Linked DNA regions of Kordia antarctica. The protein of the gene in region 2 binds, or shares a complex with, the protein of the main gene of each other region. Links are inferred from orthologs where the notes say so. Each region holds a gene or a part of one and is shown on either strand. Other genes may lie near its edges. The genes, in order: tsaD and tsaB.

The links.
Region 1: the proteins of tsaB (region 2) and tsaD are in contact, whole or in part, in a solved structure (PDB 4WQ4), measured with the Escherichia coli proteins. The link is inferred for Kordia antarctica from one-to-one orthologs.

The regions. Positions count from the first base shown.
Region 1 is NZ_CP019288.1:1,471,214-1,487,086, forward strand. Bases 4,505-7,470 are described here. They hold tsaD (tRNA (adenosine(37)-N6)-threonylcarbamoyltransferase complex transferase subunit TsaD), read left to right. Parts: upstream 4,505-5,459; coding sequence 5,460-6,482; downstream 6,483-7,470. Other genes in these bases: IMCC3317_RS05970 (translocation/assembly module TamB domain-containing protein), read right to left, coding at 4,505-5,316; IMCC3317_RS05980 (16S rRNA (uracil(1498)-N(3))-methyltransferase), read left to right, coding at 6,700-7,407. In the rest of the region: pfkA (6-phosphofructokinase), read right to left, coding at 1-242; more of IMCC3317_RS05970, read right to left, coding at 799-4,504; IMCC3317_RS05985 (DUF4159 domain-containing protein), read left to right, coding at 7,694-8,335; IMCC3317_RS05990 (hypothetical protein), read left to right, coding at 8,409-8,699; IMCC3317_RS05995 (cyclic-phosphate processing receiver domain-containing protein), read left to right, coding at 8,702-9,043; IMCC3317_RS06000 (TrmH family RNA methyltransferase), read left to right, coding at 9,052-9,567; IMCC3317_RS06005 (AI-2E family transporter), read left to right, coding at 9,604-10,692; IMCC3317_RS06010 (class I SAM-dependent methyltransferase), read left to right, coding at 10,696-11,880; IMCC3317_RS06015 (ArsR/SmtB family transcription factor), read left to right, coding at 12,853-13,179; IMCC3317_RS06020 (DUF6428 family protein), read left to right, coding at 13,199-13,672; IMCC3317_RS06025 (phosphatase PAP2 family protein), read right to left, coding at 13,843-14,430; IMCC3317_RS06030 (glycosyltransferase family 2 protein), read left to right, coding at 14,849-15,562; IMCC3317_RS06035 (lipid-A-disaccharide synthase N-terminal domain-containing protein), read left to right, coding at 15,562-15,873.
Region 2 is NZ_CP019288.1:4,167,203-4,182,974, reverse strand. The notes cover bases 8,270-11,134. They hold tsaB (tRNA (adenosine(37)-N6)-threonylcarbamoyltransferase complex dimerization subunit type 1 TsaB), read right to left. Parts: upstream 10,109-11,134; coding sequence 9,431-10,108; downstream 8,270-9,430. Other genes in these bases: IMCC3317_RS17380 (TolC family protein), read right to left, coding at 10,508-11,134; IMCC3317_RS17390 (DUF1304 domain-containing protein), read left to right, coding at 8,956-9,324; IMCC3317_RS17395 (dodecin family protein), read left to right, coding at 8,668-8,868; IMCC3317_RS17400 (NifU family protein), read left to right, coding at 8,270-8,589. Outside these bases: IMCC3317_RS17430 (LytR/AlgR family response regulator transcription factor), read right to left, coding at 1-487; IMCC3317_RS17425 (tetratricopeptide repeat protein), read right to left, coding at 488-2,707; IMCC3317_RS17420 (SIMPL domain-containing protein), read left to right, coding at 2,922-3,941; IMCC3317_RS17415 (SIMPL domain-containing protein), read left to right, coding at 3,948-4,658; IMCC3317_RS17410 (VWA domain-containing protein), read left to right, coding at 4,662-5,834; IMCC3317_RS17405 (PorP/SprF family type IX secretion system membrane protein), read right to left, coding at 6,243-7,250; more of IMCC3317_RS17400, read left to right, coding at 7,684-8,269; more of IMCC3317_RS17380, read right to left, coding at 11,135-11,839; IMCC3317_RS17375 (efflux RND transporter periplasmic adaptor subunit), read right to left, coding at 11,871-13,034; IMCC3317_RS17370 (ABC transporter permease), read right to left, coding at 13,073-14,335; IMCC3317_RS17365 (ABC transporter permease), read right to left, coding at 14,366-15,598; IMCC3317_RS17360 (ABC transporter ATP-binding protein), read right to left, coding at 15,591-15,772. UniProt on the Escherichia coli protein: Required for the formation of a threonylcarbamoyl group on adenosine at position 37 (t(6)A37) in tRNAs that read codons beginning with adenine.

The DNA.
Region 1 (15,873 bases), 2.7 Mb from region 2 along the record:
TTGAATTCGATAGAACGTGCCGATTTTAAAATCGTTCCGCCTTTGCTGATTATATTTTTTACATTACGAGCGGTAAGTTCTACACTATCACCTTCAATCATTCCTTGATAACCTCTGTAATAACCAACACATTTTATGTTGTAATATGAGCAAGCTCTTGCGACAGCTCTAATCGCAGCATTCATTCCTGGAGCATCGCCTCCAGAGGTCATAACGCCTATTTTTTTGATGTTTTGTTGCATGCAATTTTTAATTTGAAAAGTAAAGCTAGGAAACTTATTTTGATTTTATAGTACGCTTGACTCTAATTTTACATTGTTTTAAAATTTCAAACGTTTTCGTTAATAAGTTCTCAGATTTTTAATGATTTAGATTGAAATTTTGCTATTATTTTAACGTGAGTTTGACATAATTTTACTCAAATAAAGCTTTGAACATATTTAAAAATAAGTGCTTAAGTATTTGATTTTCGTTTTCTTTGCTCGCACAAAGAAAAGAAACAAAAGAAAGTGCGCTTTTCCAGAGGTATTTTTAGTTTTTCTTTTTGAAAAAAACTAAAACCGCATGAATTTTTCTAAATTTTCTCCAAGGATTCGAAAATTCTTAACGAAAAATCCCTGCTATACTGCGGAAAAGACAAAAAATACATTGGAATTTTATATAACTGACGTTATTTTAATGATTTTTCATTTTGAAAACAAGAAGATTTTGACTGTTTTTAATGAAATTTGGAAAGTATATTTTTATTGAAGATACAAATAAAGAGCAACTAATTAATCACTAGAAACTAGTCAAAAATTATTCATCCTTTTTGTCTTTATTACTATCGTCTTCTTTGCCTTTTTTATCCGTTTTATTTTCTTCTTTTGTAGATTTTTCTTTTTTAGGAGTTTCCTTTGCCGTAAAATTTACAACTCCATTACCTGCTTTGGCTTTTTCTTCTTCGGCATCTTTTTTCTGCTTTTCCTCCGCCATCTTCTTTTTTCCTTTGAAGACTTTATCTACCAATTCTTTTAACGTATTGAAATCAACTTGATACGACAATCCAATTCCTTGTGTGAATCCTTGAATTTCACCAACGTACTGAATTTGGTTTTGTTTGTTGAAGATTTTCGCTGTCAGTGTTCGATCTTCATTTAAAGAAATTTCTATTTCCGCATCACCAACAATTGCCGTTTGTGCAACGCCGCCAACAGGAACACCAATTTTACCATTAAAAGTTATTCTTTCACTAATTTGACTCGAAACCGTAAATCCTAACTGATCTGCCGCATCTGGGTTTAATTGATTGTAACGATCTGCCTGACTGTAATTTAAACCAACATTCAAAATTCCGTTTCCATCGCCTGTAAGTGCGTCATTTATAATTCCTGTTGCCGTTTCAATTAAGTTTCCAGTAATTGCGCTTTGATTGATGTTTACTTGATTTACAAAACGTCCTTGTGATAATAGCGAAAGTGCTTGCAATCTACGTTTGTCTTGGTCATCTAATAAATAATCTAATTCCGATTTCGCAACTCCTTTTGCATTTGGAAAGTTGATGTTAAATTTTGGTTCTATTTGATCTAAACTTCCCGTAATTTGGATGCTTACTTCCGTAGGCACTTTTCTGTTATACGTTGGCGTTTCTAACAATACGTCAGGATTCGCGTTTAGGTTGTACACAGCTTCTAAATTTAATTGCGCACGTAACGGATCGCCTTCCCAAGTAATAGTTCCTTCAGGTTTTACGATGAATTTTTTATTTATAACGCCTCCATACTTAAAATTATATTCTCCTTTTTGAGTAATAAAATCGCCCCACATGTTGAATTTACCATTGGTATTAATTTGTATAAGTAAACTTCCAAAACCACTTCCTTTTATAGTACTTCCTGCTTTTTTGTCCACTACAATTTCTACTTCAGCATCTGGTGTAATACCAATATCAAATTCTAATTCTAATCCTTTGAAGTCTTCTAACACTTGATCTTCTTGTACTTCTGGGTTGTAGAAATCTTTTTTATTGACAAATTTTATAAAAGATGCATCTCCGATAGAAGCCACATCACTTATTGGTATTTTGAGCGAAGTTCCTTTCTCAGTATCTCCAGAAACTTTAATGGTTAATGCATCTGTTGGTCCTTCAATTGTAGCTTCTCCACTAATATAACCCGTTCCATAATACAAGGTTTCTTCATCGTTATTTTCATCTGTGTTTAACACTAATAAACGATCTGTTGTTATATTTAAGCCTAATCGCCAATCGGAAAATCCTGTGTGCGTAATAGTTCCGTTGAGTTGTCCTTTGGTATAATCTTGTGTGTCCAAAATAGTCACATCCGCAAATTCAAAAGTCTGGTCATATAATTTTACAATAGAACTATTTGCCATATCCAAATCTACATTGAGATACGGAATGTACAATCCGCCAGCCAAAATACTGAGTTCCCCATTTATTGTTGGATTGTTGAGATTTCCAGTAATTTTTGCTTCTCCCGAAATAAGTCCTCTAATGTCTGTAATGATATCTTCTCCAAGCGCACTAAATGGTGAAATGTCAAATTTATCAATCGTTGTGTCAACATTGATCGTGTTAACTTCACCAGAAACATTGATGTTTCCAACAGCAACTAACGATTCAATAGTTTCATTGACCAATTTTGCATTTACATCAAAACTTTCTAACCGATCATCGCCAGAAATATCAACAGTTAGATTTCCAAGTTCTTTACCATTAACAATCAAATCCGCAATATTCAAATTCGATTTTGGCACATAACCTCCATTAATTTGTTTAACATCTAACTTTCCATTCACCTTTCCGCCTAAGCGAATACTATCAATAGATGGCGTTATTTTTTCCAATGCAACATCAATGAATTGTAGTTTTATGCTTTTGTTGTTTTCACCAAATAATTGCCCTTCTAAGTCAATTTCTTCATTTTCATGACTCATTACAATTTTTTCAATAAAAATAGAATCGAGTGTTTTATTAAAGATGAATCTGTTTTTTCTATCATTTTTTTCGTTCACAAACCATTTATATCCACGAAAAGAAACATCTGATTTTTTAATTCCGACAACGGATTTATTGGTTTCATTAATAGTATGATAGAAACTTAAATTGTAATTATCTTCAAAACCTTTTCCGCCTTTAAATTCCGTTTTAAAGAATAAAGTATCATTTAACGTCGTGTTAATCAAGCTAAACTCTTTTGCATCATACCATTTCGTAGCTATATCTGCAATTTCTATATACGTGTTAAAAATTGGGTTTTTATTATCAATTTGTATTTCTACATTATCAATCGTGTTTCCGTACGCAATAATTTGTGGCGTTTTGAATGTAAGATTAAATCTATTCTCGTCGCCAGTAATGCTTCCACGAAGCGATGTGTTTTTAGACAATTCTACATCTGGCAAAAATACATCAACAATTTTATTATAAATTTTAAAATTGAACGTTAAGTACTGATTTGGAAGCACTTCAATTGGTCTGTAATTTGTGTAAATACTTCCCACAGAGTTTTGCACTAAGTCAATAACTTCGTCAAAATGAAAACGTCCTGTCACAGTTCCGCGAATGATGTCTGGCGAATCTACTGTGAGCGTTCTAATATCTTTATCAAACTCCGAATTAATATTGAAATTTTCAAACGAGTACGTTTCATTTTGATTGGTATATGCAATTTTCTTAAAGAAAATATCGCCTGCCATATTATCAATCGTATTTCCAACCACATCAATTACGACATCTCCTTGTAAAACAGAAGTTTTATCTCTTTTGACAAAATTCAGCTTATACAAATCAAGTTTATCAATAGAAGCTTTAAAGCGGAATTCGTTAATTTCTCCTGCAAAATTAGCCAAACCTTGAAAGTTAAATTTCGCATTTGGATCGCTTGAAGATAAATTTCCGTCAAATAATTGATCTTTTAAAACTCCAGAAACACTTAAGCCTTTATAAACGTATTTGTTGTAACCAAGTTTCGTCACTTTCCCTACAACTTCCGTGTTTAGGCTTTCTTCCGTAAATCCTTTTCCATCTACAAAAACATCAAGCGAAACTTTTCCGAGTGTTTCATCTTCTAAATAACGACCAATATTAAAATCTTGCAACACTATTTCTCCAATATATGAAGCGTTGATATTATCACTTACATTTTTAAACTTTACGTCTAAAATTGAACTTCCAATTTCTGTATCAATCTTTACATCTGCGTTGATAGTGGTTTCCGTAATTTCCGTAACACCGCGCAAGTTAAATTGCCCTAATTTGTTTAAAGATGTAGGCAAATTTTTCCCTAGAATATTTGGCAACAATGATGACATTTGATAGTAATTTGAAGTAAAACGATCAAAGTCACCTTTCATATAAAAAGGTCTGCTGGAATTTAGTAAGTTTTTATAATGAATGTCACCTTTTATCAAAGTACTTGGCGATCTGAAGTGGAAATTTTTCGTAGTGAAGTCGTTCAAAACACCTGTCAACTCTGTACTGAACGCTCCTTTTTTGTTTCCAAATTCGTCGTAAAAATAATTCAATTCACTAAAATCAAGTTCAGAATCAGTGAAAGTTGCGTTGATTTTCACTTTGTCTAAAAAGTTTGCAAAGTCTTCTCGATCATAATCAAACACCACAAATCCATTTAATATGGAACCATCAGTTTTTACAATCAAATCATCAAAACGCATTTGCGTCAGCGTATATTGAAATTTAGCATACATTTCATTGACTCGCAAACCATTACTATCTAAAAATGTAAGTTTACGAACATCTCCATAAACACTTGGACCTTCAACTTTAAAATCATTTACCGTTCCTGAAAGCTCCGTAAAATCAAGCATATTTGGCGTAGCATTATTTTGATCTCTGTATCTAAACTTGCCATTACTCAAGCGCATTTTAGATGTTTTTAATAGAAAATCGGAAGGAGTATCATCGGGAGTTTCTGTATCAAACTTGGCAATAAAAACATCCAACGTTGTATCAATTGAATCCTTTTCAGTATTAATATTCAGGATTAAACCGTCAACATTAACAGCTCCAAATTCAAGTTTACTATTTATAAGATTATTGAAACTTAAAATAGAAGTTTCCAATGTATTTACATGAATCAATGTATCTTTTAGATAATCTTCAATATAAATATTTTTAAGAGAAATATCGCCATTCCACTTTAAACCAATCCGTTCAATATTGATATTTGTTTTGTAAGTATCATTGATCCAATTGGTTGCTTTTTTTCCAACGGCTGTTTGTACGGCTGGAATAGAGAATAGAATCACCAAAAAGATGAAGAGTAGCAAAATTGCCAACACGATACGCTTCAATATTTTCCAGACTCTTTTAATGACGTTTAGTATTTAAGTTACCTACTTTTAAGACTATGCAAATTCACGAAAAAAACAATACAAAACACGATGTTTAGCATATCTTTGTGACTTTATACCAAATTTTATGCCTTTTTAAGTTTATGAGCACAAAAGATGTATATATTTTAGCTATTGAATCATCTTGTGATGACACTTCCGCCGCTGTTTTACAAAACGGAAAAGTATTGTCAAATGTTGTTGCAAATCAAAAAATTCATGAAGCATTTGGAGGCGTTGTTCCCGAATTGGCTTCGCGCGCACATCAACAAAATATTGTTCCAGTTGTTCATCAAGCGTTGGCTAACGCAAATATCGATAAAAAACAGTTAACTGCCATAGCTTTTACGCGCGGACCTGGATTAATGGGTTCATTACTTGTCGGAACTTCATTTGCAAAGTCGTTAGCACTCGGATTAAGCATTCCGCTAATTGAAGTCAATCACATGCAAGCACATATTTTAGCGCATTTTATTGAAGAAGAAGGACAAGCAATTCCGAAGTTTCCATTTTTAGGAATGACCATTTCTGGAGGACATACGCAAATTGTGCTTGTCAAAGATCATTTTGATATGGAAGTCATTGGCGAAACCTTAGATGATGCTGTTGGAGAAGCGTATGATAAAAGCGGGAAAATTTTAGGACTCACCTATCCTGCGGGACCAGAAATTGACAAATTGGCAAACGAAGGAAATCCGAAAGCATTCCCGTTTCCAAAACCGAAAGTACCTGGTTTAAATTTTAGCTTTTCAGGATTAAAAACAGCTATTTTATATTTCATTCAAAGGCAAACCAAAGAGAATCCAACGTTCATCGAAGAAAACTTAGTGGATATTTGCGCGTCAATTCAATATACGATTGTGAATATTATTTTGGATAAATTAAAAAAAGCTTCCAAACAAACGGGAATCAAAACCATTGCTATTGGCGGCGGCGTTTCAGCGAATTCAGCAATTCGAAAAGCATTAAAAGATGGCGAAGTCAAATATGGTTGGACAGCGCACATTCCAAAGTTTGAATATACAACAGATAATGCCGCAATGATTGGGATTGTTGGTTATTTGAAATATTTACGAAAAGATTTTGCGGACGAATCTGTAACGGCGAGTTCGAGGATTAAAATCTGATAAATAGTATTGAGATTTGTTGGCTTTTTTTTTGTTGATTTGTTTATTCGTTAATTTGAATGATATCCTGTCACATTGAGCGCAGTCGAAATGTTGTTCTTTGTTCTTTGTTCTTTGTTCTTTGTTCTTTGTTCTTAAAAAAATACATTTACATTTAAAATTCAACATTTAGCATTTAGCATTTAGCATTTATAATTTACAATTTAACATTCAAAAAATGCAACTTTTTTACACACCTGAATTAACATCTGAAACGAAACACTACACGTTTTCTAAAGAAGAAAGCAAACATATGGTGCGCGTTTTGCGAAAGAAAGAAGATGATGTTTTACATATTACGAATGGAAAAGGAGCTGTTTTTTTGGCTAAAATTACAATTGCTGATCAGAAGAGTTGTGTCGTTAAAATTATGTCGCACGAGTTTCAAGAACCGAAAAGTTACAAATTGCATTTGGCAGTTGCGCCAACAAAAATGAACGACAGATATGAATGGTTTTTAGAAAAAGCAACTGAAATCGGAATTGACACGATTACGCCAATTATTTGTGATCACTCGGAACGAAAAATTATTAAAGCGGAACGTTTTGAGAAAATTATTCAATCGGCAACGAAACAATCATTAAGTACTTATTTTCCAGAATTGAAACCTATTAGTTCGTTTTCAGACTTCATTAAAAGACATTCTGACGATCAATTATTTATCGCACATTGCGAAGAAGATAAAAAACAATCGTTAAAACAAGTCTTAAAAGCACGAAAAGATGTCACCATTTTAATTGGTCCTGAAGGTGATTTTTCTACGAAAGAAATCGAACTCGCGTTAGCAAATAACTATATTCCTGTTACTTTAGGAGAAACACGTTTACGCACAGAAACTGCTGCAATTGTAGCGTGTCATTCGGTTGCTTTTATGAATGAGAATTGAAATTATAAATGTTGAATGCTAGATTTTTAATCATTTAATTTTCAATCATTCAATCTTTTAATTCTAATTAGATTTTCGTTTCATGATCTTAAAGTTTAACTTGCATTATTTAATACCAAATAAACTTTAAAATAATTGTTTAAAATCGTTTCTATTTACTTTATATTTTAATATAAAACAGAACCGTAGCTAATGCTATGTTTATATTTTCTATTTCATCTAAAGCAACTTTAATTCAATTTTTCATCAATCATTTTAAAGACTATTTGATATAAGACTATTTTACATGAAGAAGCTTACGATCCTTTTATTTTTATTGAGCATTTCGCTTACGCATTCGCAAGAAATTGGAATTTTGAAATACGGCGGTGGCGGCGATTGGTATTCGAATCCGACTGCGATTCCGAACCTGATTCAGTTTTGTAATGAAAATATCAATACAACGATTAAGAAGAAACCACAAACCGTAGAAGTTGGCAGTGTCGATTTGTTTCAGTTTGCGTTTGTACATATGACAGGACACGGAAATGTGTTTTTCTCAGATGAAGAAGCCGAAAACCTGCGAAAGTACTTGACTTCTGGCGGTTTTTTACATATTGATGATAATTATGGAATGAATCAATATATCCGAAAGGAATTGAAAAAAGTATTTCCAAATCAAGAATTAAAGGAAATTCCAGCAACGCATCCAATTTTTAAACAACCATATTCATTCCCGAAAGGATTGCCAAAAATTCATGAACATGACGGTTTGCGTCCGCAAGCATTAGGATTGTTTCATGAAAATAGATTGGTGTTGTTGTTTACGTTTGAAAGCGATTTGGGCGACGGTTGGGAAAATAAAGAAATTCACAACGATTCAGATGAAATTCGACTGAAAGCCTTGCAAATGGGCGCAAATATTGTAAACTATGCGTTTAAAAATTAATCAATTTCCTTACTAATTATTTATGAAACTTAGTTATTATTGTACATCTCCTTCATGTGGAAAAATAAATTATATGAAAGTTGATTCTGATAATAGATATGATTTGAAACAAGAAATTGGAAGTGATCATTTTAATGAACGTTGCAAATATTGTGGAAATCATACGAAAAAGCACATCAACAGATTGTATGGAGAAATAAATACAACTATTGTGTTGTTTTTTATATTTGCTTCGCTGGTATTAACTGTTTTTACTTGGAATTTGGGTTTAATAGTTGGAAAACTAACTATAGGAATTCCGCTTTTTGTTTGGTTTGATCAAAAAAGAAGAGCGAGTAATTTTAATAAAATAATGATTGATTAACAATGAGTTACAACCTTTTTTTAGATGACATTCGTGTGCCAGAAATGGTATATAGAAATCCTGCTGATTACGATTTTGTGATTGTGCGTACGTATGAAAAATTTGTAGCGTATATTGAAGCAAATGGACTTCCTAAATATATTAGTTTTGATAATGATTTAGGATTAAATACTGAAGGAGAAGTTGCTGAAGATGGTTATGCAGCCGCAAAATGGTTAGTATATGAATCTGGTTTGGATTTAACGAAACTTGATTTTTATGTACATTCTGCAAACCCTGTGGCAGCCGAACAAATTAAAGGTTTGCTTCAAAATTATATCAAACATTTAAAATCGAATTCTTAAGATTATTTATGTCCCAACTCACACATTATACCACCAATTTTAAGAAACGAACATTTCCGATTACGTTGGTTTCCGATCAAGTTTCGAATGCGCCAAATATTGGTTCGCTGTTTCGAATTTGTGATGCTTTTGGTGTAGAAAAGATATTTTTTTGTGGAGATAATATTCCTGTTTTCGGAAGAAAGATGACCAAAACAGCGCGCGCAACCGAAAAAGTTGTGCCTTTTGAAGTTACAGCAAATATTCATGAAGTAATTTCAAAACTAAAAAAAGATGGTTACACAATTATTTCATTAGAAATTACTGAGAAAAGTGAATCGATTCATGAACTAGATTTTTCAAAGTTTGAAAAAATTGCGTTGGTTGTTGGCGATGAAAAATTTGGCATAAATCCTGAAACTATGCACGAATCCGATATGGTGACACATATTGAAATGTTCGGTCAAAACAGCAGTATGAATGTTGTACAAGCCACAAATATTGTACTCTACGAAATAACGCGTCAACATATAGTTGCGAACTAATTTTATTGTTTTAATTTTAGCTACAAATTGATTTAGATGACTTCAAACACAATTGCAAACGGAATTTTAAAAGCCTTGGGAATTATTTTAGGCGTTTTTTTAGTCCTATATTTTCTCTACAAAATACAAACAGTAATCACATACATTGCGATTGCCGCCGTTATTTCTTTAATTGGAAGACCAATTGTACGTTTTTTAAAACGACGTTTAAGGTTCAGAAATACACTTGCCACTATTTTTACAATGGTGATATTGATTGGCTTATTTGTTGGTTTAATTTCTATGTTTATTCCGCTTATTGCAAAACAAGGACACAATTTATCCTTACTGAATATTGAAGAATTACAAGGAAGTATTGAAACCTTGTACATACAAATTTCTGAATTTTTAGATACGAAAAATATCGATTTAGATCAATCATTAAAAGACTCAAAACTGCTTTCAAATATTGATTATTCTATTCTTCCAAACTTTTTCAATTCACTAATTAGCGGTTTAGGAAACTTTAGTATTGGCTTATTATCTGTATTATTTATCTCGTTCTTCTTACTGAAAGACAGCAAGTTACTTGAAGATGGCGTCATGGTTTTTGTATCAAATAAAAGTGAAGATAAAATGAGCAGATCGTTTGAAAAAATTAAAGATTTATTGTCACGATACTTTGTCGGTTTGGTATTTCAGATTCTAATTTTATTCATCATTTATACCATTGCGTTGCTTATTTTCGGAATTAACAATGCTATTGTAATTGCCTTTTTATGTGCATTATTAAACCTAATTCCTTATATCGGACCTTTATTTAGTGGAGTTTTGATGATGATTTTATGTATGACAAGTGATTTAGATAGTGATTTTAGCACCATCATTTTACCAAACACAATTGGCGTAATGATGTTCTTTGTTGCGGGACAATTGATTGATAATTTTTTGAGTCAACCAATGATATTTTCAAACTCTGTAAAATCGCATCCGCTAGAAATTTTTCTTGTCATTATTATTTGGGGAATTTTATTCGGGATTCTTGGAATGGTAGTCGCGATACCTTCATACACAGCAATTAAAGTGATTTTGAAAGAATTTCTTTCCGAAAATAAAATTGTACAATCGCTTACTAAAGATTTGTAAATTTTGAATTTAGCGCTTCTTACACCAAAAATTCAGCAATTTATCAACGATCATTTACATGAAGATTCAACGAAACTTTTGTTGAAATATAAAGACGTTAATGGAATTCCGTTTGCCGAAATTATTGAGCAAATTCAAGCGAAAGCCAGGTGTGAAAAGAAATTACCAACTTGGTTTTCTGCTGAAAGTATATACTTCCCGAACAAATTAAATATTGAACAAACTTCTTCTGAACAAACAGCAATTTATAAAGCAGGTTTAGTGCAAGGAACTTCTATGATTGATTTAACAGGCGGTTTTGGTGTAGATTGTTATGAATTTTCAAAACGATTTCAAAACGTAACACATTGTGAAATTTCATCAGAATTATCTGAAATTGTAACACATAATCACAAAGCACTTGGAGTTTCAAATATAAAAACCATTGCGGAAGATGGAATTCAGTATTTGCAAAATTCAAAACAGAAATACGATTGTATTTATATTGATCCTTCACGCAGAAATGACACAAAAGGAAAGGTATTTTTATTAGAAGATTGTTTGCCAGATGTAGTTTCGCATCAAAACGTTTTATTTCAACATGCAGATACAATTTTGATTAAAACGTCTCCGTTACTCGATATTACAAATGGTTTGCGCGCTTTGCAACATGTAAAAGAAGTTCATGTAGTTGCGGTTCAAAATGAAGTAAAAGAATTGTTATGGTTGTTAGATAAAAATGTAGTTTCAGCAGCTATTTTAATTCAAACTATAAATATAAAGAAGAAAGAAACGGAAACATTTAGCTTTCATTTGTCTGAAGAAAAAGAAGCAACTGCGAATTATTCGCTTCCAAAAAAATATCTGTACGAACCAAATGCCGCTATTTTAAAAGCTGGCGGATTTTTAAGTATAGCAAAAGCTTTTGGACTTGAAAAATTGCATCAACATTCACATTTATACACATCAGATGAACTGATTACGTTTCCTGGAAGATGTTTTGAAGTGCAAAAAACAGTTCCATATACTAAGAAAATTATTAAAAAAGAACTAAATTTAACCAAAGCAAATATTACGACTCGTAACTTTCCTGAATCTGTTGCTTCCATTCGGAAAAAATTAACAATTGCGGACGGCGGCACCGATTTTTTGTTCTTAACTACTGTGTTTACTGGAAAAAAAACAGTTATACATTGTAAAAAAGTCTAAGAAATACGTCATAAAAACCACTTTTACGGTTTTACCGTAGCTTTTATAACAAGACACCTTATCTCAAAGTTAAGACTTCTGCATACATTTGAACTATGCAATACAGTTTTAGGGATTTAGGGGAATCCACTATACTTAGGGGAACTTTGAAAAAAGTTCCCCTTACTTCTTTTATAGGGTTAAGCGAATTGTGTTCATTGTCATTTTCTTCTTTTATTATCTTCTTTCCAATACTGCTTTATATCTGACAAATCATACACTTAAACGATTCACTCCATTTTGAAAGATTCAGAAAAAAGTTCTCAATAGTATATACTTAAATTTATATATCCTTTTTGGGTAATTAGTACATAACGATACTTAAAGCCGTAGATTCTGAATAAGATATATGGCTTTTTGTATTTAATATGACATAATTTTCTGGAAAAATCTTCATTTGACAAACCTCATATTTAAAACTTATATTTTTTTTCGTAGCGAAAAACCTACAATTCATAGCGTTGAACGATTATATATGGAGTTTGTAGAAAGGAATTTAAAACCTGCCCGATTATCTAATGTATTTAATAGTTTTACTAGACCATATTTAGAATGCAAACCTTATTATTTATTGTCTTAGTAGGCAATCATTCCAAGTTTTGTACTCTTTAGAGCTGAAAACAACACAATATTCAGACTAACAGCAAATGAAAATTCTTTATGGATTTTTATTAGTGTTGTATATTTATTTATACAACTCTTATTTAAGGGAGGTTTATGGTAGGGCCTCCCTTTTTTTAGTGAAACTAAATTTTCAAAAGCTCGTGCTGAACTTGATTCAGCATCTAAGACGCATTGAAAATTGTAAGTTGAACTAATCCCGTTGCAAAACGGGATCTTGTAAGTTAAATTCTATATTCTTTTCCACTCTTTTTTAAAAAATTTAACATCAAAAATTGTTTCTAATTCAAAAACATATTCTAATATTGCAATATGGGAATAACTAAAACTATAGGGTTTTCTGAAGAAATCAATACAATGGCTGATATTTTAAAAGCGCTTGGTCATCCAGCGCGATTGTCAATTATGCAATATTTGGCGAATAGTCCGTCGTGTATTTGCAATGATTTGGTATTGGAACTTCCACTCGCACAACCTACGATTTCAAGACATTTATCAGAATTGAAACGTGTTGGATTGATTCAGGGGCAAATATCTGGAAAGAATATTTGCTATTGCATCAATCCGCAAAAATGGAATGAAGTTTTACAACATTTAGAAACTATTACAGTTTTGGTATCCAAAAACAAAAAATGCTAATCTTTTTATATATAGAATTATGAAATTATCAGAAGTTAAACGTCATTTAGAAAATTTAGAACAACTCGATTTTTATTTACCAAATTCACAAAAAGTAGAAAGTCATTTTCATGTGACAGAAGTTGGACAGGTTTCAAAACACTTTATTGATTGTGGCGGCGTTGTGAGAACTGAGAAAGTAGTAAACTTTCAATTATGGTCAGCAGATGATATTGACCACAGAATTGAGCCAAAGAAATTAATGAATATTATTGAGCTTTCCGAAAAGATTTTACACATTGAAGATTTGGAAGTTGAAGTAGAATACCAAGCAGAAACGATTGGAAAATATGGCTTGGATTTTGAAGACAATCACTTTGTATTAACAACAAAACAAACCGATTGTTTGGCAAAAGATAATTGCGGAATTCCAGTAGGAAAACCTAAGATGAAAATTTCTGAATTGCAAGCGAATGTAGCTGCTTGTTGTACTCCGGAATCTGGTTGTTGTTAAGAAGTTTTAGACATACAAATAATAGTGTCTTTAACTAAAAAATGATCGTTAAGGACACTATTCTTTAGAACTATATGATACAAAACAAATATAAATTATAAATTTTACTGAATTTACTGAATTTACTGAATTTACTGGAGTTGCATTTTCTTAAATAAGTATTTACTAGATTAAAACTGATATTTAAAACCAATTAAGTAATCACCTTTATTAGCACTAAAACCAACTTGCATCTGATTTTTTTGGTATGGTTTTGTAAAAATATAAGTACTACCAATTCCAACTGTAGCGCCTGCTAAAACATCCCAAATGTCGTGCCAGCCATCCGGACCTTCCATTCGGCTAACACCTACTATGGCTGCAAGTACATAAGCCCATTTACCATATTTCCATCCATAACGACGTTGTATAAAGGTAGCACCTGAAAAAGCCGAAGTTGTATGTCCAGATGGAAAAGCATCAAAAAGATTACGACCTTCAGGTCGTTCTTTACGCACTATTCTTTTTAGCGAATGTGTAATTATAAAACCAGTACCATAAGACAATGCAAATTGCTTAGTACCTTGCCAATCTTTTTTAATTATTGTTGTTATTACTGCTGTTAATGGTAAAGCAATTTGTAAAACATCGCCCGTATCTTCTAATACAAATTCCCATTTATCGTGTGTACTAACATTGCCTGTTTCTAAAGTTTGTGAAAAAGAGGTTTGAGAAACTATGAAAATGGACAGTAAAAAAAATAGTAAATGTGTTCTCATCAAAACGGAAGATTAGTTTTATTCATTATCACGAAATTTAGTATTATTAATGTCTTTCCTTTTTTTTTAGTTTTTTGACAAGATACAAACACCAAATTCGATACATTTCTCGTATTACTAAACCTATTTATTTAAATAAACTTAGTTATTCTTAAAACTACAATAATCTTATCCAAAGTCAAAGTCGTTTAAAGAGTTTTTTTTATACTCTGCCAAAAATATACGTTTCGCAAATAAAAAATTAAATTTTGAAATAATACACCTCTACAAAAAAGCACTAAAAAAAGTAACAATCACAATCCATTACACCACTAATTCCATTTTTTCCCAACTAAAAAACCCATATGACAGTCCATTTTATAAAAAAACAATAACTTTGGGGCATATTTTAAGCTATTTATAGAACAAAGTCTTGATAATGGATAAAGAACTAACGATCATCGTTCCTGTATATAATGAGGAAGATAACTTGGAAAGAGTTGAAAAAGAGTTGACTGCGTATGCGAAATCAGCTAAAATTCCTGTCAAAATTTTGTTTGTAAATGATGGCTCCAAAGATAAAAGTCAGGAACTAATTGAAAAAATCTGTGCAAACAGTACTATTTTCAATTTTCTTTCTTTTCAAGAGAATCGTGGTTTGAGTGCCGCAATTAAAGCAGGATTTGACGAAACTACCACAAATTTGGTTGGTTATATTGATTCCGATTTGCAAACGGCACCTTCCGATTTTGATTTACTCCTAGAACATATTGGCGAATACGATTTGGTAACTGGCGTTCGTGCCAACCGAAAAGATTCGTTTGTTAAAAATATGTCTTCAAAAATTGCGAACGGAATTCGTAGAGCATTCACGAGCGACGGAATGGACGATACAGGTTGTCCGCTAAAAATTATCAAAACAGATTTCGCAAAACGAATTCCGATGTTTAAAGGTTTGCACCGTTTTCTTCCTGCAATGATTTTATTGCAAGATGGAAAAATAAAACAAGTTCCTGTGCAACATTTTCCAAGAATTGCTGGCGAAGCAAAATACGGTTTATGGAATCGCTTACTCGGTCCGTTACTAGATTGTTTTGCATACGTTTGGATGAAGAAAAAATACATCAATTATACGATTGCTAAAAAAGGATGATGACTTCTTGGTACATTTTTGCAATTGGCGCACTTGCCCAACTTTTATTTTCGGGTAGAACGTTGCTTCAATGGATCATTTCTGAAAAGAATAAAAAGGTATTAACGCCTGCTTTATTTTGGAAACTAAGTTTAATAGCTTCCTTCCTACTCTTTATTTACGGCTATTTACGAAACGATTTCGCCATTATGCTTGGGCAAGTTTTGACGTATTTTATTTATATCAGAAACATGCAATTGCAAGGCGAATGGAGAAAAATGCATCAATTCATTCGGGTTTTTATTTTGATATTTCCGCTAATCATTATCGCG
Region 2 (15,772 bases):
CTTTGCAATAAATAATTTCGGCAACATTCAACACTTGAAAACCATCTTGTTGCGGAATGGTAATTTTGCCATTAATCATTTCAATATTCGTAGCCGTTACATTCTCTTCCAAACGTTCTTCTTTACTTTTTACAGCAATTACATGATCTACGGCTTTGATTAATTCGTCAATCGAAATTGGTTTTAATAAATAATACGACGCATGACTGTTTAATGCTTCAATCGCATAATGATCGTACGCAGTGACAAAAATGGTTTCAAATGAACGATCACCTACTTTTTCCAACAAATCAAAAGCATTTCCAAAAGGCATTTCTACATCTAAAAAAACCAAATCCAACTCGTTGTTTCGGATCAAAATAAGCGCATCATCAATATTAGAAGCTTCACCAATAACATGTACATTTGGACAGTATTTTGCAAGATATTTTTTGAGAATTTCTCTGCTTATTTCTTCGTCTTCAACAATAATAGTTTGTAGTTGCATTTAGTCTTTTTTAAGCGTTAATATTACTTTAGTTCCGTGTCCGTCTTCGGAAACATCCGCGATAGAAACATCCACTTTATCTTTATACATATCATTTAAAATGGCAATCCGTTTTTTGATATTTCCCATTCCTTTCGATTTTTGACGCAGTTGGTTTTTCGTCTTTAATTCCATCGAACGTTTTCTGCCAATTCCGTCATCTTCAATACTAATTTCAAGCATTTCATCGGTCTTTGCCGAAATGGAAATGCGCAGGTATCCTTTTTCTTTTTTATAACGCAACCCGTGCCAAATAGCGTTTTCAATATACGGTTGCAATAACATTGGCGGAATTTGAAAGTCAGAAACATTCAAGCTTTCGTCAACGTTTATTTCATACTCAAATTTATCTTGAAAACGCATATGTTCCAATCGCACATACAATTCAAGCAATTCCAATTCTTTTGATAATGGAATAAAATCTTCATCCGAATTTTCCAAAACGGAACGCATCAACGTAGAAAACTCCGATAAATACCGATTTGCATTGCGTTCATCATTAATTGCAATATAATTATTTACAGAATTTAACGCATTGAAAATAAAGTGCGGATTCATCTGTGTTCGCAATGATTTTAGTGCTAATAAATTGTTTGCCAACTTTTGCTGTTTGCTATTTCGATATAACAGATAAATGGTAAATACCAACAACGTCATTCCAAAAATCAACGAATAAATAGTGTATTTCTGTCGCGTATTGCTTTCCTCGATCAATCCTTGTTCGCGCAAATAGTTTTCGTTTCTAGAACGTTCAATCACACGATCAGCTTCTAAACTTAAAATTCGAATTTGATTTTCTTGAATTCTTTTGGTGAATCGACTTGCTTGTGAAATTTCCTGTTCTTTTACCAAAACCAATTCGTTGACCAATTGCACATATTCTTCAAATGCTTGCTTTGCTTTCTCAAAAGCACCAAGTGATTCGTAGGTTTCCGAAATTTTTCGTGTGGCATCTTTTTCTACAATTAAATCTCCTTTTGTGTTTGCTTCTGAGATACTTTTTTCGAAATATGGAATGGCTTCATCATATTTTTCTTGGAGTAAGAAGGCATTTCCAATTTTATAATTAATTTTTTGCGAAGTAATTGTGGTAGAATCTTTTAGAAGTCCAGAAATTTCTTTTTCCTCAACGCCAGATTTCTTTAAATCAACCAAATTTTGCTTCCGCAATTCAATTTCTTTATCATATGAATTTGTAGCATTGTAAAAGTCGGCTACTCTATTCTGTTCAACAATGGCGCGATTTACATTTTCTTCAGAAGCTAAATTCAATGAGTTTAAAAACAATCCGTTTGCAATTTTCACATCTCCTTTTGCGGCATAATTATCCGCAATTTTAGAGTTTAAATCTGTAATTTTTGGTGTGATTAAATCTTCTTTTGCAATTGCCAATGCTTTGTTATAATATTCTAATGCTTTATCGTACTTTTTTAATGCTTTGTGTGCATCTCCCAAACTTTCATATGACGTTGTTTGCTGATATCTTGATAAGTTGTTTCGTAGAATCGTAGTAAAAGAAACAATCGCTTCTTCGTATTCTTTATTGAGTAATTGTGTGGTTCCGAGTGAAATCCATAAGCGACTTGTGCTATACATTTCTAGTGCAATTTTGTAATTGCTTATTGCCAAATCGTACTGTTTCCAATACGCATAAATATCGCCGAGAATTGTATAGGAATCTGAAAGTTGCTTTTGATCGTTGTTATCGTATAAATTTTCTAATGCTTTTTCTATGTATTCAATACTTTTATCAATGTCCTTTTTTTTGAATAGTACAGCAGAATCTAATAAAACTTTATGACGTTTAAAGTTGGTTACGCGCTCTTGTTTTTTCGTTTCTAAATCTTGTGCATCAAATCCATCAACCAATACAAGCAAAGGTTCTCCGTCGGAAATGGTATGAAACTCTTGTCCAAAACTCGGATGTTCTATGACTAATTGGTCGCCAATTCGCGTACGAATGGTAAATCGTCCAAACGCATTTGTTTTCACAACTTCTCCGCCAACAACACGAATGGTGGCATCTGACACAGGAGTTCTATCGGTTTTTCCTCTAATTTCTCCTCGCACTGTAAAAACAGCTCTGGATATTTTTTTCGCTTCATCAGAATCGTTTTGCGCAACACTTTCTTGAAACGAAACCAAGCATAGGAATAGAAATAGAGATAGCAGTTTTGTCATTTTCTTTTTCATTAAGAATGATAAACTTACGCACTTTCGGCGATATACTAAAATGTCACCTTTGCAAAAACCATCATTTTAGGTGTTTTTACTGTAATTTTTCTATGCTTTGCTCAGCTAATCTTCCGTTTTACTCATTGAGAAACGCAGTTTACTCATTCCCTATTTTTTACGAATTTCTTTGCAGGTATTTTTAAGCAAAATTAAAAACATCATGAAGAAAATAAATTTAATCCTGTGCTTATTTATTACCCAGATTATTTTTGCACAACACAAAGGAAATTACGATCAACAAATTTCCAGGCAAAATGTAAAGTCAACAGCTTACGGAAATGCGCAACGTTATGGGAATCCAACATCTAATCCGGCGCGAAATGTGAATCCGAGTGCTAACATTACATTAGATGTACATGCGTTGTACAACGCTAAAGCAACTTCGTACACAGCAATTTTTAATATTTCTCAGATTGGAAAAACAGCCGACGACGCCAATAATTTAGTTAATGAACGAATTGATAATGTTCGAAAACAATTGCTTTCCATCGGAATTAAAAAAGAAGATATTGCTATTGATGTGATTTCGTTTGTGCCAGTATATGAAATTGAAGTGCAGAAAAAACTGTTTAGTACAAAATATAATGAAGTTCCCAAAGGTTTTGAGTTGCAACAGAATATTCACATTCAATTTACCAAAACACAACAATTTGAAAAGGTTTTAGCCGCATGTGCTTCTAACGAAATTTACAACTTAGTGAAAGTTGATTATTTTATTGAAAATATTAGAGAAGTGTATAAAAAGTTGCAAAATTCTTTAGTCGAATTGATTAAAGAAAAGAAAGAATATTATAAGCTTTTAGGATTTGATTTAGCAGATTACAATGCAATTATGGCGGATGATAAGTATTGTTATTTCCCAAAAGATTTCTACAAAAACTACCAAGCATTCAATAGTGTTTCTTTAGAAGCTTTACAGAAGAATAAAGGCGTGACCAAAGCAAAAAAGCAAACCTCATATTATTACCAACCAATTTCATATGAGAATTACGACATCGTACTAAATGCTGCAATTTTAGAACCTGTAATTCAAGTTGGAATGCAGATTAAATTGGTGTATTCGCCAAAACCAAAAGAACAGAAACAAGCTCCAAAAACAGAAATAAAAACGGAACATAAATATTATGTGATTTCTCCAGACGGAAAGATTGACGTAAAAGAATTAAACACAAATAAATAGTACGGTATGAAAAAGTATATTATTAGTACAATCTTAATTATTTGTTGTCACTTTTTTGTGATCGCGCAAAGCGAAAAAAATTTTATTGATCAAAATTATATAGAAATTACAGGAACTGCTGAAACGCTCGTAACTCCTAATGAAATTTATATTGCAATTACGCTGACAGAGAAAAATCATAAGAAAACAATTGAAGAACAAGAACAATTGCTACTTGCAAATTTGAAGAGTTTGGGTGTTGATACCGATAAAGAATTGTCAGTTTCAAACTTTGAGGGAATTTATACAAAACGATTTTTAAAACGTAACGAAGTAGAGAAAGTAAAGAAATATCAATTGATTGTTCATGATGGCAAGACACTTTCTAAAACGTATTTAGTGTTAGATCAATTGAATATTACGAATGTAAACATTACAAAAGTAAGTCATTCTGATCTTGAAAAAATTCGTAGAGAAACAAAGATTAAATCGCTCATTGTTGCCAAACAAAAAGCTACAGAATATGCCGAAGCAATTGACCAAGAAATCGGCAAAGCGTTGTTTATAAAAGAAGTTGACCAAAATTCGTATGCGCAAATAAATGTAAGAGGCATGAATACTTCGAATGCCTATTTTGACAACAACTCATTATCAAAAATAGAAGATTTAACGTTTCAAAAGATTAGCATAACCGCCACTGTTTTAACCAAATTTGAATTAAAAACTAAAAAAGAATAACAGATGAAAACACTACATGTATTTTTAGTAAGCACACTGTTTTTAACAATGGCTTGCAAAGGAAACTCAAAAGCTGACACCGCATTATTGAGTGAAACAGAAACCGAAATTGTTGCAGAAGCTACAGTTTTAGAAACAAAAAAGCAACACACTATTAAAGTTGCGTTGTTGTTAGACACGAGTAATAGTATGGACGGATTGATTCATCAAGCGAAAGCGCAATTATGGGAAATTATTAATGAATTGTCATACGCAAAATGCGACGGCGAGAAACCAAGTTTGGAAATTGCTTTGTATGAATACGGAAATGATAATTTAGCCTCTGAAGAAGGCTATATACGACAAGTGTTAGGTTTTAGTAACGATTTGGATGAAATCTCTGAGAAATTATTTTCGCTCACTACACGTGGCGGAAGTGAGTTTTGCGGACACGTGATTCAGACTTCGCTAGATCAATTGAATTGGGGAAGCAACCCAAAAGATTTGAAACTCCTTTTTATTGCAGGAAACGAACCGTTTACACAAGGAACTGTAAGTTATAGAGATGCCATTACAAATGCTACCGAAAAAGATGTTGTGATTAATACTATTTTTTGCGGAAACTACGAACAAGGAATCTCTGGTATGTGGAAAGATGGCGCTATGATTGGAAAAGGCGATTATATGACGATTGCGCATAACAGAAATATTGTATATGTAAAAACGCCGTACGATCAGAAAATTATGGAATATAATACACGTTTGAACAAAACGTATATTGCATACGGAAGACAAGGACAGTATAAAATGATGAATCAATCAACACAGGATTTTAATGCAAATTCTATTAATGAAGAAATTGCAGTTGATAGAGCAGTTTCTAAAAGTTCCAGTTTTTATACAAATTCTTCTTGGGATTTGGTAGACGGAATTGCCAACGATTCTGTAAAGGTTGAAGAGTTAAAGAAAGATGAATTGCCAACAGAACTAAAAGGAAAATCGAAAGAAGAAATTTTAGCATATGTAGCAACGCAACAAAAAGAACGCAAAGAGATTCAGGCAAAAATTCGTGAATTGGATGCAAAACGTAAATTACATATTGCTTCTAAAACGAACAACGCTTCTAAAACTGATTTGGAAAGTGCCATGATTAAAGCAATTAAAACGCAAGCGGCGCGTAAGAATTATGTATGGTAAGTTTAGATTGCTTCGCTTTTAGAAGTTAGATCGCTTGCGCTGTTAGATTTTAGACTTCGCAGAAATCGTTATATAATTATGCAATTATTTTAAAAAAGAAATCAGAGGCTGTCTGAAAAGCAGTCATTGCGAATGCAATGAAGCAATCTGTCAAATTTAAGTTATTGACTTACAGATTACTTCGAAATGAAAAATTTCTCGTAATGACGTTGCTTAAACCTTTTCAGACAGTCTCTTTTAATCGAATACTAATACAACAAATCTTAGATCACGCTATTCAGCGGGATTAATTCAATTTACAATTTTAAGTGCGTCTTTTTAGACTTCTTAAAATTGAGTTTCATTAAAAATAAAACGGCTTGCTATAATTTGCAAGCCGTTTTTATATGTTGTTTTGTGTGTTTTGAATTATTGATTAATTCCAGGACAGTTACAATCGTAAGGATCTCTTCTGTTTCCAAAATTGTACCCTACTGTAACTTGATGATAACCGCCATTAGAAAGTACCAGCGAGTTTGCTTGATACGAATATGTATACGCAAACATGAATTTGTTATAGTTCAATCCTATAAATGGTGTAACGTATTGTAATTTTTGATTGTCAACTTGTGTTCCGTTTACAAATTCAGCTCCATCTAAACTTCTTCTATATGATAATCCGCCCCAAACACTTCCGAAATCCATGTTTCTGTATACTTTGATGTTTGCATCAATAGAAGATTCTTGCGTTTCGTCTGTGTATTGAAACATAAAAGATGGTTCGTATTTCCAATCGCTACCGTATCCACCAAAGACATATCCAGCGGAAGCTAAATAACGACGTTGATTTTTTGATTCAAATTCTTGAGAGAACAAATCTCTTTTTGTTGGTAGTGCATTTTTGATTGTTAAATGCGCATAGAAATCTAAAAAGTAATATGACGCTCCAAAATCTACATTGAAATACGTTGCGTTTGCTTGTGTTCCTCCAATAATTGGATCGGGATTGTTGATAATATCGAAACCTGATTCGTCTAAAGTTCCTTGTGTGAATCCTGTGCTAATCCCAAAAGATAATTGATTTAAGTCAACTGTATTTCTTGAAAGTAATAAGTGATATGCAAATGTTAAATATGCTCCTTGTTGTGAAAAATTTCCATTTGCATCATTATATAGAATGGCTCCAAAACCTACTTTGTCTCCAACACGTGTGTTGAAACTCAATGTTTGTAAAGATGGCGCATCGTCTACGTCAAACCATTGTTGTCTTGCTGTTAATCTAATTTTAGATGAAGAGGAAGCTCCAGCCATTGAAGGATGAATTAAGTATAAATTATCAGAAAGATAGTCTACATAAACAGGAAGTCCATCTTGTGAAAAAGAACTTTGCACTCCAAATGCGATGGCAACAATAGCTAAGTATTTTTTAAAATTCATTAGTGTTTATCTTTTTGTGTACTAAGCAGTCAATACAGTTTTGAATTGTATTGAACGTTCAATGCAACTTAATTATTTGGTAACGAGGTCTTTATTCGTTGTGTTTCAGTTAGTTATATGCAATACTCCTATAAACAGACGTTTTTACATTTCAAAATGCTACACATTTGGTCAAATATATAAATTATTTGATAAGTATTTAATTCTTATCTCAATTTATTACTCATTGTTTGCCACAAGATTCTCTTTTTAACAGAATGAGTTTCATAAGCCGCTATTTTATGTGCCCAATTTATTAAAAACGTAATTATTTCTTAATTATTTTAACACAAAATATAAAAATAATTAAAAGCCACCTCAACAATAGAATAATTTACACAGTAGCATTTACAAAATACAGCGATAATGGTTACTTTTGTAAAAAAATAATTCCATGAGTGGTATTACTATAAGTATAGAAAAAACAAGCAATCCTGCAATTATAAAGTTTGAAGCAAGTTCGTTTCTGACACGACATAATAGTTACGAATTTAAAAATATTGATGATGCTAAAGATTCTCTTTTGGCACAACAATTATTTTATCTTCCATTTGTAAAAACCATCTTTATTTCTGGGAATTTTATCGCCATTGAGCGTTATAATATTGTTGAGTGGTCGGATGTACAAGACGAAGTCGCTGAGCAAATTCAAACCTATATTAATGAAGGAAAAGAAGTGATTAGCGAAACTGCTACACCAAAAAAAGTAGTTCCTGTCACTATTTATGCAGAAAGCACACCAAACCCGACAGTGATGAAGTTTGTAGCCAATAAGAAAATCATTGATCGCATGCTTGAGTTTAAAAGTATTGACGAAACTAAATACGCTCCATTAGCACAAGCATTATTTCATTTCCCGTTTATAAAAGAAGTTTTTCTTGATAAGAATTATATTTCCATCACAAAGTACGATATGGTGGAATGGAATGATATTACGATGGAGATTCGCGAGTTTATCCGAAATTATATTCAAGAAGGAAAAGAAGTTATTTCAGAAGATATTCCTGTAGAACAAAAAGAGAAAATTGAATTATCGGAAGAAAGTTTTGAAGCTTTGGACGATATTTCAAAAGAAATCGTGAATATTTTAGATGAATACATAAAACCTGCCGTAGCAAGTGATGGCGGAAATATTATGTTTGATTCTTACGATCCTGTTTCTAAAGTTGTAAAAGTAGTATTACAAGGCGCGTGTAGCGGTTGTCCATCATCTACTATGACATTGAAAAGTGGAATTGAAAATACTTTGAAAAGTTTATTGAAAGGACACGTAAACGAAGTTGTTGCCATAAATGGGTAAGCACAAGTTTTCATAATTGAAAGAATTACCGTAATTTGAAACTCTAATTATTATTTTAACCTTTAAACACCCAATATCATGGCAGTATTAAAAGTAATAGAAGTCCTTTCAAACTCAAAGAAAAGTTGGGAAGACGCAACAGCAAAAGCAGTAAAACAAGCATCTAAGTCTGTGAAAAATATCAAATCGGTATATGTACAAGAACAAAGTGCTATTGTGAATGGTGATGCAGTTGTAGAATTCCGCGTAAACTTGAAACTTACTTTTGAAGTAAAGTAAACGAAGTTTGCCTATCATATATAAAAAGCGTTGTCAATTATTGATAACGCTTTTTTTATGTTCATAGATTTTCCATATCTTCAACGTATGAAAATTTTACAAACTATTCTTATTGCGCTTGTCGCGATAGAACACGTATACATTTTATATTTAGAAATGTTTTTATGGACGTCACCAAAAGGCATGAAAACTTTCGGTTTAAAGTCTAAAGATTTTGCTGAAGAAACGAAAACGTTAGCCGCCAATCAAGGATTATATAACGGATTTTTAGCCGCAGGATTGTTTTGGTCATTATACACAGAAGATGTTTCTGTAAGTCTATTTTTCATCATTTGCGTTTGCGTCGCGGCACTTTACGGCGCGTATTCTACAAAGAGTAATCGAATTTTAATTGTGCAAGGAACGCCAGCATTTTTAGCACTTGCCGTCTTGTTGATGAATCGATTTTTTGTCTAGATTGTTAGATTGTTAGATTGTTAGATTGTTAGATTGTTAGATTGTTAGATTGTTAGATTGTTAGAGCAAATTGAAAAAATATCCTGTTTCAAAAGTATATTTCGTGTTATTTCTTTTTTGCTTTCGTGACCATAAAATCTTTTAGATAATATGGTTCAAAATAAGCAACATCTTCAGTTTCGTTATTTTTGTGTTTTTTTATTCCAATTGGAATCATGTGTTTGGCTGATGGAAAGTAAATTTCATCATAAAAGACTGCGTTTTCATGCGTAATGACATCTTTGCACTTCGCTGCTCCGTTACCAATGAAATGAACTTTTCCTTTCGCTAAATAGTCTGAAAACGATTCTTCCGTAATGATTTCGGTCTTTGTTCCCCTAATTTGTTCATAGTTTGAATTGTATACTGCCGAATAGACTTCCATACGGCGAGCATCCAGTAATGAAAGAATAACACCATTTTTAATGTTGATGGAACGTGCCAAAATTTCTAGACTTTCCATAGCAATGAGTTCTTTATCGGAAGCAAAACATAATCCTTTTGCCGTAGAGACACCAATCCGCAATCCGGTGTACGATCCTGGACCTTTTCCAACAACAATAGCTGTTACGTCATTTGGCTGAATTCCCGCAGTTGTATACGCTTCTTTGATGAATACGTGTAACTTTTCAGAATGCGAATAGTTTTTATCATTTTCTTCCTTGAAATATAAAACTTCCTCATCATTTGCTAAACAAACAGAACAATTTGTGGTTGCCGTTTCTATGTATAATCGTAATGCCATTTGATTTTTATTTGTTTGACAAATGTAAAAGGTATTACAACCTGGGACAAACTCTGAATCGAAAAATATCCTTTTGAACCTAAATTAACGTGAGTTCGATATAAGTTTTACAAAGAATCATTGCGTTATTTTAAATAAATTTTCTCCAAGGCTTCAAAAATTCTTAACGAAAAATGCCTGCTACACTTCGGAAAAAGAACGGATTGCATAAAAAACCAATTCTTATTATATTGAACTGACGTTAAATTATTCAACGAGACTCAGCTCTTCAACAGAGTTAATTCAACTTACACTATTGAATGCCACTTTTCAGGCTTTTCAACAGTGAGTTTCATTAAACACAAAAAAGCATCAACCTTTTTGAAAGAATTGATGCTTTTTGCGTGTTTTGTATGAGTATTATTTTAAATCCGTTAATGGAAGTCCAAAGTAGAATTCTAGTATTTTTAGTTTGAAGATGTAATCAAACTTAGTACGTACCACATCTGATTCAGCACTTTCTAAACGTTGTTTTGACTGACTGAAATCAAACGAATTCATCATTCCTTCATTGAAACGTTCTACTGAGTATTTGTGTGCTTCTGTTCGTGATATTAATGTTTTTTCAGCAGCTTCGTATGCTTTTAGCGAACCTTTTGTATCGTTATACGCTTGATTTACCGTAGCTTCTAAGTCAATTTTTACTTGATCAAGATTGTACTTCGCTCTTTCAATGTTGATGACATTTCTACGTATATTATTTCGTGCGCTGAATCCGTTTAAGATTGGAATGTTTAGTTGAACTCCGAAAGAATGTCCTTTGTTGTCTGATATTTGATCAAAAAATGGTGGTGTACTTCCTAATTCTGTATCAAAGTATCTTGTGTTGAATCCGTAGAATCCTGAAAGACTCGGCAATCTTGCACCTTTTGCAATTTTTAAATCATATTCAGCCAATTCAATGTTTGATTCTGATATTTTTACATTGTTTCGTACTTCTAACGATTTTTCAAAGATTTGCTTTGGCGTGTTGTTCATGATTGTCGTAGACGGAATCATGTAATTACCTTCTGCAATAGCAAAGTTTTCGTAATCATTGATCAATAATAGTTGTGCTAATGATATTTTTGAGAAACGCAATGCATTTTCAGCATTTACAATTTGTTGTTCTTGCGTTGCTGCGTTTGCTTCAATTTCCAATGCGTCTCCACGTGGCACAACACCTTCTTTTACCAATTCGTTTGTGCGCTTTAGTTCTCCTAATGTTACTTGATATTGCGTTTGTAATACTTTTAACGATTCTTTGTTGAATAGTATTTGTAAAAATCGTTGCACTACTTGCAATGAAGTATTGTCTTTAATATCATCTAATTGATATTGATTGGCTAAAAGTGCTAGGTTTGCTCGATGCAATCTGTTTTGATTTTGCAATCCTCTATAGATGTCAATTCCAACATTTAATCCACCACTAGAACTTTGTGTTGTTGCGGTTATGTTTTGTCCTGTTACTGGGTTTGGGTTCAAACCAATATTCCAAGAATGCGATGCAGAAACGTTGACAGTTGGCAAGAAGTTCCCAATTGCATCACTTTTGTCTAACTCTGTATTTTGTCGGTCTAAGGCTGATTGTTTGATGGAAATGTTATTTTCCAATGCATATTCAACACATTCTTTTAATGTCCAATTTTTTTGAGCATGTACAGAAGTAATTGTTACTGTGATGAGCAATATGTATATAAAAACTTTTTTCATGTGTACTAGTTATAATATTAGGTATTGGGTATTAGTCATTTATTTCGTCTTCATTTTCTCCGTCTTTGTTTTCACTATCTGGATCTTCTTTATCATCTTTCTTCGGAGCTTTTATGTTCCAGACTTTGATTTTGTCTTCTAATGTTAGACCAGAAAGAATTTCAATATTTATTCCATCAGAGATTCCCAATTCAATGAATCTCTTTTTAAATTTTTGGTCTCCTACTTCTATTTCCACATATGGCTTGTCTTCGTTTTTTGAATCAAATCGTAACAATGCTTCATCGATCACTAGAATATCTTCTTTTTTATCTAATTCAATAGAAGCATTTGCACTATATCCAGCTCTAATAAAATAATTATCATCTAAAGAAACGTCTGCTTTTATTTTGAATTGTACTGCGCCGCTTTCTTCTATACCTCTTGGCGCAACAAATGTAAGTTTTGCGTCAAATTCCTTATTTTCTATAGCTCCTAAACTTACTTTTAATTCAGAGCTTGGCTTTAGCTTCCCAACTTCTGCTTCATCAACTTTTCCTTCGAAAATCATTTTTCCTAAATCTGCAATTGTTGCAATACTTGTTCCTGCGTTGAACGTGTTACTTTCAATTACTTGATCTCCTTCTTTTACAGGAATTACTAAAATGGTTCCTGAAACCGTTGCTCTAATGTTTGTATTAGCAGAAGAACCTCCAACAGATCCTTTTTTGATTATTTGCAAGTCACTTTGTGCGTTGCGAATTTCTTGTTGCGCCTGACTGTATGACAACTCAGCTCTTTCAAATTCTTGACTTGAAATGATTCCTTTGTCAAAAAGTGTTTTGTTTCTGTTGAATGCGACTCTTGCATTATCTAACACAATTTGCGAACTTTTGATTCTGTTTCTTGCACTGTTTAATGATTGTTCGTTAGGAACAACTTTAATTTGAGCAATTAAATCTCCTGTTTTGATTTTGTCGCCTTCTTTTACAAATATTTTTTCGATAATTCCAGAAATTTGAGGCTTGATTTCTACTTCATCTTCAGGAATTACAGTTCCTGCAGCAACTACTTTCCTAACGATTGCTGACTTAAAAGGCGTAACCGTTTCAAACGTTTCAATACTTTTCTTGTTAGAATTGATAAAGTATGTTGCAGCTCCAAATGCTCCTAAGATAAATACGATTAGCAATAGGATTAATAAAACTTTTTTCATTTTTTTAGTTCTTAAATTATGTTATTGATTGATTGATGTTATTCTTCTCTTAATGCTTCTATTGGTCTCACACTTACGGCTCTTTGCGCTGGTATAAGCCCTATTAACGTTCCTAATACGACCATAAGCGCTATTGCCATTCCTATGTATTCTAAACTTACTGTTGGATTGATAAATGGGAAATCGTCCAAACCTTGTGCTATATCATTCAACTTAGATAGTAATAATCCGCCAACCGTCATTCCTAAAATTCCAGCTACCAATGTTAAGAAAACTGATTCTAAAATAATTTGTCCTCTTATTTCTGCTGGCGTTGCGCCTAATGCTCTTCTGATTCCTATTTCTTTGGTACGTTCTTTTACTGTAATTAGTAAAATGTTTCCAATAGCAATAACGCCTGCAAGTATGGTAGCAATTCCAACAATTAGTGCAGTAAATTTTAATCCTGTGACAAATCCTGTGATTTTTCCAAACATTTCTCCAAGGTTTGCTGCTCCAAAAGCGCGTTCGTCATCTGGATGTACTGAGTATCTTCTTTTTAGTAATGCTTTTGCTTTTTGTTCTATCGCAACAATGTCTTCATCGGGATAACCTGCAATCATCATCCAACCAATTTTGTTTCCTGTATTGTATACTTTTTTGAATGTGGTAAAAGGAATAAAAATAGAGTTGTCTCCTTCAAAAAAATCCGTATTATTTCTTTTATACACGCCAACTACTTGAAAGTACATGTTACTTATTTTGATATATTTTCCAACAGGATCTACATCTTCTTCAAATAATTCTTTTTGAACACGCTCACCAATCACACATATTTTGCGTTTTTCATCGATGTCTTTTTGATTTAGAAAACGTCCTTTCCGTATTTTCTTTTTTGATATAAGATCAAGTACAGGATAATCTCCAAAAACTTTGTAATTACCTGATTTTAGATTGTTTACAACTAAAGGCGGCGATCCGTCAAAAATTCCTTTTGCGTTTCTAGGCGCTACAAAACTTACACCTTCTATTTGGTTGGCAATTCTGTAAGTGTCACTTAATTCTATTCGTATGCTTCGGTCTCTGTTGAAACCTCCATAAGGAATTCCTGTTTGTTGTCCCCAAAGAAATATACTGTTGGTTGCCATTCCTTTAAAAGCTGCTTCAAAACCGTTTTCAATTCCTTTGGCAGCACCTTGTAATCCTATAAAGAGTAGAATTCCCCAAAATACACCAATAATTGTAATGGCTGTTCGTAGTTTGTTTTTACGAATAGATCCGAATATTTCTTGCCAAGTATCTCTTGAAAATATAAATTTCATCTGTGTGCTTTGTTTATGGCTTGTTCCTTGTTATTCATCTCTTAGTGCTACAATTGGTTTTACTTTCGCGGCTCTTCTGGCAGGAATATATCCAGCAATTAGTCCTGATAGTATCAATATTATCGTTGCAGCAATGATGGTTCCTTGACTTACATTTGGATCCGTAATAAACCAATCTTTCAATTTGTCTCCCATGGAATTGAGGACAAAATTACCTATGAGCAGTCCTAAATATCCAAATATTAAGGTAATGACCAATGTTTCTTGTAATATCATTCCAATTACGGAACTTGGTTTGGCTCCTAATGCTTTTCTGATTCCTAATTCTTTGGTACGTTCTTTTACGATGTATACCATAATGTTACTGATTCCAATAACACCTGCGAATAACGTTCCGATACCAATCCACATTACAATGATTTGCAATACGTTTGCGAGTTGTAAGGTTTGTTCTAAATCTTCAATTACACTTTGCACATAAATTCCATTTTGGTCACTTGGTGCAATGTTGTGTTTGTTTTTTAATAATTTTTCAATGTCTTTAGATAGTCTACGCGCGCCATTTGAACCAATTGCCATATCATATGACAAATTGATTTGATCAATTTTATCTGTGTTTTTGTAGATGAGTTGCGTTGTGCTTACAGGCGTATATATGTTACGTTCTTCTCTGTCGCCGCTACCTTCATCACTAAATACGCCAATAACTCTGTATACTATTTTGTTTAGCGTAAAATATTTTCCGACTGCATTTTCTCTGCCAAATAAATCTTTTTCTACCAAACGTCCTATGACGGCAACTCTAGCGTCCGTATTTATATCATTTGCATTGATATAACGTCCTTTTTCTATATCAGTTTGTTCTAAATATTGATGTTCTGGATGTACTGCTCTTACTGTGTAGTTTCCGTATTCACTTTTGTATTTTACAATGATACCTTTGGTAATACGTGCTGTTGTAAATTCGATGCGATCGCCAAATTTTTCTTTTAGTAATTCTAAATCTTCATTTTTGAATTCTATGCGCCTATCTTTTTTGAAACCTTTAAATGGTTTTTTAGCAAATCCAGGATATATGAATATGGTATTTTGTGCATCATCTTGAAATGATTCGTAGAATGTGTTCTTGAGTCCATTTCCCATTCCAAATAGCACGGTAAATATCAAAATACCTAGCGTCACTGTAAAACCTGCCAAGAGTGTTCTTAGCTTATTTTTATTAATGGTTTGGAATATTTCTCTCCAACGATCTAAATCAAACATATTGTGAAGCTCTTACTTGTTCTATAAATTTATCTTCTACAATTTTACCATCTTTTAGCATCACAATTCTTTTTGTCATGTTTGCAATGTCTTGTTCGTGTGTTACGACTAATATTGTTTTTCCTTCGTCATTAATTCCTTGAAGAAACTCCATTACTTCATTGGAAGTTTTGG